Regions from separate parts of the Serratia sp. NPDC087055 genome, predicted to be linked through region 3. Evidence: riboswitches for the same ligand, from Rfam matches in the RefSeq annotation. Region 3 holds a riboswitch; each other region holds the start of a gene.
The links. A riboswitch is a leader RNA that binds a small molecule or an ion and turns the genes downstream of it on or off. The one in region 3 is predicted to bind thiamine pyrophosphate.

Region 1 (2,263 bases), on a different contig from region 3:
GATTCGGTTCGGCAAAGCCTTCACCACGCAGCGCATCGAGGAACACGTCGGTATGGCGACGCGCCATGTCGGCTTCAGTCTCGCCTTCTGCAGGCGTGTAGCCAAAGTAACGCCAGCCTTCAATGACCTGCTCAGGTGAGCCGCGGCTGATCCCAAGTTGCAACCGTCCACCGGAGATCAAATCAGCAGCACCCGCGTCTTCGACCATATAAAGCGGGTTTTCATAGCGCATGTCGATCACGCCGGTGCCGATCTCAATACGCTGCGTTTTTGCCCCAATGGCAGCCAGCAGCGGGAACGGCGAAGCGAGCTGGCGGGCAAAGTGATGCACACGGAAGTAAGCCCCGTCCGCCCCCAGCTCTTCTGCCGCGACGGCCAGATCGATGGATTGCAATAACGCATCCGCAGCAGACCGGGTACCCGACTGTGACGACGGCGTCCAGTGACCAAACGAGAGAAATCCAATTTTCTTCATAGGAGTAGCCCTTAGATTCAATTATGACCGAGTTACAGTGACAAAAATGCCCCTCCTCAGGCCAGAAAAATTGTGTGGGATCGCACTAAACGAACCGTTTTTGGCTGCCGAAAAATGCCCTCATCGTTGCCCAACGCAACCGCCCGCCCGTTGTAATCAAAAAGTAAATATCGTATAACAAGCTCCTCCGAGGGGTGTCCTGTTACGGGCTGAGATGGCGCAAGCCGAACCCTTTGAACCTGATCTGGGTCATGCCAGCGAAGGGACGGGTCGGCAATAACACCATCAGTCATTGCCTGTTCATACCTCAGCGCGCCCGGATCTCCACACACTTTTGGAGGTCCCATGTTTACCCCTCAATTTGAAAATGGTCTTTACGGACGGCTGCGCCAGCAGGCTGGTCGCCACTGGCAGGACTACGTCGAACACCCTTTTATTCAGCAACTGGCCGCAGGCACCCTACCTGAGCCGGCATTCCGTCGCTATTTGACACAGGATTACCTGTTCCTGATTCACTTTGCCCGCGCCTATGCGCTGCTGGTCAGCAAACTGCGTACTCTGCCGGAGATGCGTGCAGCCACCGCCTCACTCAATGCCATTGTCGCCGAACTGCCTTTGCATCTGGCCTATTGCGCAGACTGGGGGCTGAGCGAACCCGACATTGCCGCCGAACCAGAGGCCGCGGAAACCCTTAACTACACCCGCTATGTGCTCGATATAGGCCACGCCGGTGATGCACTCGATCTGCTGGCCGCTCTGATGCCCTGCGTCGCCGGCTATGCCGAAATAGGCCTGCGGCTGCTTAACGATCCCGCCACCGTGATGGAAGGCAACCCTTATGCCTCATGGATCCGTAACTATGGTGACCCCGCCTATTTATCTGGGGTGCAGGCCGCACTCGACCTGCTGGAAAACGTGGGCCACCAACGTGGGGCTGAAAGCCGCCTGGCCGAACTGTCGACCATTTTCACCACCGCCACCCGGCTGGAATCTGCCTTCTGGCAAATGGGGCTGAATGCCCAATGAGCATCGGCAAGGCCCCGAATGAGGGGACCAGACCAGGAATTCAGGTCCGGGATTTGACCCTGCGTTTTGGTCAGCAGGTGATTTTCGACCGGCTAAATTTCGATATTGCAGGCGGCAATGTTGTGGCGTTGCTCGGCGCCAGCGGTGCGGGTAAAACCAGCTTGCTGAAGATCATTGCCGGGTTGGCGAAACCCACGTCCGGCACGGTCACCGGCAGCGATGGCTTACCGATCGTAGGACGCATCGCCTACATGGGGCAAAAGGATCTGCTCTATCCGTGGCTGACCATTGATCAGAACATTAGCCTCGGTGCACGGCTGCGGGGTGAAAAAGTCGACTGCGCATGGGCAGAACATTTACTGGAACGCGTGGGCCTGAGCGGTTATGGCAGCGCCTTGCCTGCGGCACTGTCCGGTGGCATGCGCCAACGTGCAGCCATCGCCCGCACGCTGTATGAACGCCAACCGATCGTCTTGATGGATGAACCTTTCTCGGCGCTGGACACCATTACCCGCGCCAAAATCCAGCAGCTTGCCGCCGATCTGCTTGCGCAGCATACCGTGTTACTGATCACCCACGATCCGATGGAAGCCTGCCGCCTTAGTCACCGCTTGCTGGTCCTGTCACGCTATCCCGCCGGCATTGACGACAGCCATGTCATTGAAGGCTTGCCGCCACGGGCACCGGACGACCCTCAACTGCTGAAAAGCCAAAGCGAGCTACTGCTACAACTGGTGAGGGCCGCCGAATGAAGCCGCTGAG
Region 2 (2,263 bases), on a different contig from region 3:
CGTATAAATGAGGAAAACGGGGAACTAGAATCAGATCTCGCGCATCATTGGCAAGCGTTAACACCGCTGCACTGGCGTTTTTATCTACGTCCGGCGATCCATTTTCACCATGGACGTGAACTGGAAATGGAGGATGTCATCAGCACGCTCAGTCGGTTGACGCCGCAGCCCCTGTTTTCCCATATCGAGCGAGTGACGTCACCGACGCCATACGTGATTGACGTGCACCTGCTCAGCCCCGACTACTGGCTCCCCTGGTTGCTGGGCTCTGTGCACGCCATGATCCTCCCGCGTGAGTGGCAGAGTCTGCCAGAGTTCTCACGCCATCCAATCGGCACTGGGCCGTACAGTGTGGAAAGGAACCACCGCAGTCAGATGAAAATTCACGCCTTCGACGATTACTTTGGTTACCGGGCACTGATCGATGAGGTAAATATCTGGGTATTGCCGGAAGTGACAGAAGAACTGGTACATTCAGGCGTACAACTGCAAGCTGACGATACCGGCAAAAATGAGCTGGAAAGCCGATTGGAAGAAGGCTGCTATTTCCTGTTGTTCGATCAACGTTCCCCATTGGCGGCAGATCCGGCCATTCGCAGTTGGCTGTGTGAGTTGATTAACCCCATTTCACTGCTGAGCAACGCCGGGCCTATCTACCAACGCTATTGGTCTCCCGCCTATGGCATTCTGCCGCGCTGGCATCATAACCGTGCGCTGGCCCTGCAACCCAAACCACCTGGATTAACCGAACTGACGCTGACCTTCTACAGCGAACACTCGGAATTCCATGCCATTCAACAGGCGATCGAACCTTTGCTGGCGCAGCAGGGTATCAAGCTGAAGATTCAGAGCGTCGATTACGACACCTGGCACAAAGGCGATGCGATCAGCGATGTGTGGCTAGGCAGCGCCAACTTCTATCTGCCGCTGGAATTCTCACTGTTCGCCACGCTGTATGAGTTGCCGCTAATGCAGCACTGCATGAATGAAGATCTCGCAGAGGATGCGATGTTATGGCGCGCCAATGCCTTACCGCTGGCCGATTTTGGTCAACGCCTGGTCAGCAGTCATCAGTTGCATCCGCTGTTCCACCACTGGCTACAGCTACACGGTCAACGGAGTATGCGCGGCGTGCGGATGAACACCCTCGGCTGGTTTGATTTTAAATCCGCGTGGTTTGCGCCACCGGAAGCATAAGCATCTTTCACCAGCGCGCGTTAGTCTTTACAATGGCGCCGTCTCAACGGGGTGCAAAATGCGGCGTGCCGATTTTGCTGAGAACAAACCCGTCGAACCTGATCCGGTCAATACCGGCGGAGGGATTTGAGCCTAGCGAACCGGCAGCCGCCATTCGCCCCTCAGATACCTTTGCCCCCTAAATGTTCAGGAGTGCAAAGTGGTCAAAAAAAGCCTGCCCTTATTACTGTTGTTGAGCGCCGCACCGGTGTTCGCCAAACCCACGCTGACGGTCTATACCTATGATTCTTTCGCTGCCGACTGGGGCCCTGGCCCGGCAGTCAAAAAGGCCTTTGAGGCCCAGTGCGACTGTGATCTGAAATTCGTTGCCCTGGAAGACGGTGTCTCACTGCTTAACCGTTTACGCATGGAAGGCAAAAACAGTGCCGCCGACGTGGTTCTGGGATTGGACAACAACCTGCTGCAGGCCGCGCAACAAACCGGTTTATTCGCGCCAAGCGGCGTTAACAGCGCAACCTTGAGTGTGCCTGGCGGCTGGCAGGATAAAACCTTCGTGCCTTACGACTACGGTTACTTTGCCTTTGTTTACAATAAAGAAAAACTGAAGAACCCACCCACAAGCCTGCGAGAACTGGTCGACAGCGATCAAAAATGGAAAGTGATTTACGAAGATCCGCGCACCAGTACTCCGGGCCTGGGCCTGCTGCTGTGGATGCAGAAAGTCTATGGTGACAAAGCCCCCGAAGCTTGGCAGAAACTGGCGAAAAAAACCGTCACCGTGACAAAGGGCTGGAGTGAAGCCTACGGTTTGTTCCTGAAAGGTGAAGGCGATCTGGTGCTCAGCTACACCACCTCCCCGGCCTATCATCTTATTGAAGAGAAGAAAGACAGCTACGCTGCGGCCAATTTTAGCGAAGGCCACTATCTGCAAGTCGAAGTGGCGGGCAAACTCAAAGCCAGCAAACAACCGGCGCTGGCCGAGCGCTTTATGCAATTTATGGTCACTCCGGCGTTCCAGAACACCATTCCAACAGGCAACTGGATGTACCCGGTGATAAAAACCCAA
Region 3 (2,263 bases):
TGGGCGCGCCTCACATAGAACTGCTCACCAATCAACGCACCGCGGGTTAAGTAGGTGTTTTTGTAGGTGGTTTGGATCTCATGGAGGATCTTTCCGATATTTTCAAAATACTTTCCAACGGGTTCAGCAGCAAGGCCAATCCCTTTATCAGCAATATTGGTGAAGTTGGCTATTGTGGCGTAATGCTGATGCAGGAAGTTAGCTTCCTTGTGCGTCAGTGGTTCCAGTGCCGCGTCAATACGAGCTTTAGCGTCTTGCATGTGGGCGATCTGTTCGTCGTCCTGTTTTTCAGGATCAACTACCAGCATAATGGAACCCGCTTTGTATTCTTTCCCTGCGCCGTTCAGCGTTGTGAACAGTTCTTTAACACCTGCGGGCGGATGCTCAGTGAACAGAAGGCGCTGCCAGCCTTCTGTTGTGCCGCCACAAGGGATAACGGCAAAACCTGCATCGATCCCAGCTTTCTTCTTTGCTGTTTGTGCATGTTGTTCAGGCTCTGTTGTGTTCAGAGGCATCAGTGTGGCTGGCAAAGGTGTCGCAGCCGTTAAACCTGTATTTCTGAATGCTGGGGATACTTTGTTTGCATAGCGTGGGTAAGCGTTAGAGGGCAGGATTTTTGCCTTGCAGGGGCATGAACTAACGCTATCCAGCGAGCCGGCTACGCGTTTATTGTCGGAGCCCGTGGTATAAAAAGAGATACCCCCAATGATCTTATAGGTCTTACCATCCTTGCCACAGGTGACGGGATCGCCTTCCTTTGCTTGTGGTTTGTTGAAAGCAATACCATGAGCAGAACCCACGGTTATTTTTCCTCCGCATGTGGTTCTATCCCCCTGACAAAGCACGATACCTTCTCTCATAATTCCCTCTATTTGTTACGTAAAACTCCTTTTCGGCATTGTACAAAAAACACCCGCATGATCAATAAGTATCAAACCAGTAGGGGACAAAATGAGGGACAACGCGAAGAAGCGTAACCGAGAAGGGAAGCTTGCATCAGTGAGCCACTTTCCTTAATCTGGCAAAAATTAAAGACAAACAACCAACATGACTCGGGGTGCCTCTAGGGGCTGAGATTTTACCCGTATTACCTGATCTGGATTATGCCAGCGTAGGGAAGTCTCGGTGCCCCAACCGGTACCCGCCTTCTTGAACGCCGGTTGGGAGGAATATGTTCGCTCGACCTGATGCTTTACCCGGCGCCCGTGCCGCGGCCTGTTTGACCCAATTTAAGCACCAACCCCCATTGATTCACTGCCTGACCAACGAAGTGGTGCAGGAGCTGACGGCTAACGTGTTGCTGGCGCTCGGCGCTTCCCCTGCGATGGTGGTGGAACCGACAGAGGCAGCGCAGTTCAGCCTGCTGGCGAATGCTTTGCTGATTAACATCGGTACTCTCAATGCCTCACGTGCCGAATCCATGCTGGCGGCGGTGGAGGCCGCCAATACGGCGGGAACGCCATGGACGCTGGATCCGGTGGCGGTTGGTGGGTTGGTGTACCGCACTGCCTTTGCCCATTGCCTGTTAGGTAAAAAACCCGCGGCGATCCGCGGTAATGCTTCCGAAATCATGGCGCTGAGCGGTCTGCAGACCAGTGGGCGCGGCGTAGACAGCACGGACGATTCGCTGGCGGCTTTACCCGCCGCGCGTGAGCTGGCACGGAGCAGTGGCGCTGTCGTGGCGGTAACCGGGGTCGTGGATTATGTCACCGACGGCCAGCGTGAGTGGGCCGTCGCAGGGGGGGACGCACTGATGACGCGGGTCGTGGGAACCGGCTGTGCCTTATCGGCCGTAGTGGCGGCATTTTGCAGCCTGCCGGGCGATCGGCTGGACAACGTCGCGACTGCCTGCCGGGTGATGTCGCTGTGTGGTGAACGTGCCACGCGCGATGCCGCAGGGCCGGGCAGTTTCACCCCTGCGTTCCTCGACGCGTTGTATCAACTGCGGCCGGAGGATCTGCAATGAAACGAATTAACACATTGACCATCGCGGGTACCGATCCGAGCGGCGGTGCAGGTATCCAGGCTGACCTGAAAGCCTTCTCTGCGCTGGGTGCCTACGGGGCCTCCGTTATTACGGCACTGGTGGCGCAAAATACCCGCGGGGTGCAGTCGGTTTACAATATTGACCCTGCTTTTGTCGCCGCTCAGCTTGATTCCGTGTTCAGCGATGTGCGTATCGACAGCACCAAAATCGGTATGCTGGCTAACACTGACATTGTGCAGGCGGTGGCGGAGCGTTTGCGTCATTACCAACCGGCAT

Region 1: linked by a shared signal. The riboswitch ahead of tenA (thiaminase II) and the one ahead of thiM (hydroxyethylthiazole kinase) in region 3 are both predicted to bind thiamine pyrophosphate.
Region 2: linked by a shared signal. The riboswitch ahead of thiB (thiamine ABC transporter substrate binding subunit) and the one ahead of thiM (hydroxyethylthiazole kinase) in region 3 are both predicted to bind thiamine pyrophosphate.

What each region holds. Positions count from the first base shown of each region.
Region 1 covers NZ_JBJDOG010000001.1:425,513-427,775, reverse strand. The annotation lists gene ACI2J2_RS01950 (LLM class flavin-dependent oxidoreductase) at 1-475, opposite strand, end outside; TPP riboswitch at 656-758, shown strand; gene tenA (thiaminase II) at 821-1,501, shown strand; gene ACI2J2_RS01940 (ABC transporter ATP-binding protein) at 1,498-2,253, shown strand; gene ACI2J2_RS01935 (ABC transporter permease) at 2,250-2,263, shown strand, end outside.
Region 2 covers NZ_JBJDOG010000002.1:388,920-391,182, reverse strand. The annotation lists gene sgrR (HTH-type transcriptional regulator SgrR) at 1-1,197, shown strand, start outside; TPP riboswitch at 1,235-1,340, shown strand; gene thiB (thiamine ABC transporter substrate binding subunit) at 1,397-2,263, shown strand, end outside.
Region 3 covers NZ_JBJDOG010000005.1:206,670-208,932, forward strand. The annotation lists gene ACI2J2_RS20520 (PAAR domain-containing protein) at 1-860, opposite strand, end outside; TPP riboswitch at 1,044-1,135, shown strand; gene thiM (hydroxyethylthiazole kinase) at 1,172-1,966, shown strand; gene thiD (bifunctional hydroxymethylpyrimidine kinase/phosphomethylpyrimidine kinase) at 1,963-2,263, shown strand, end outside.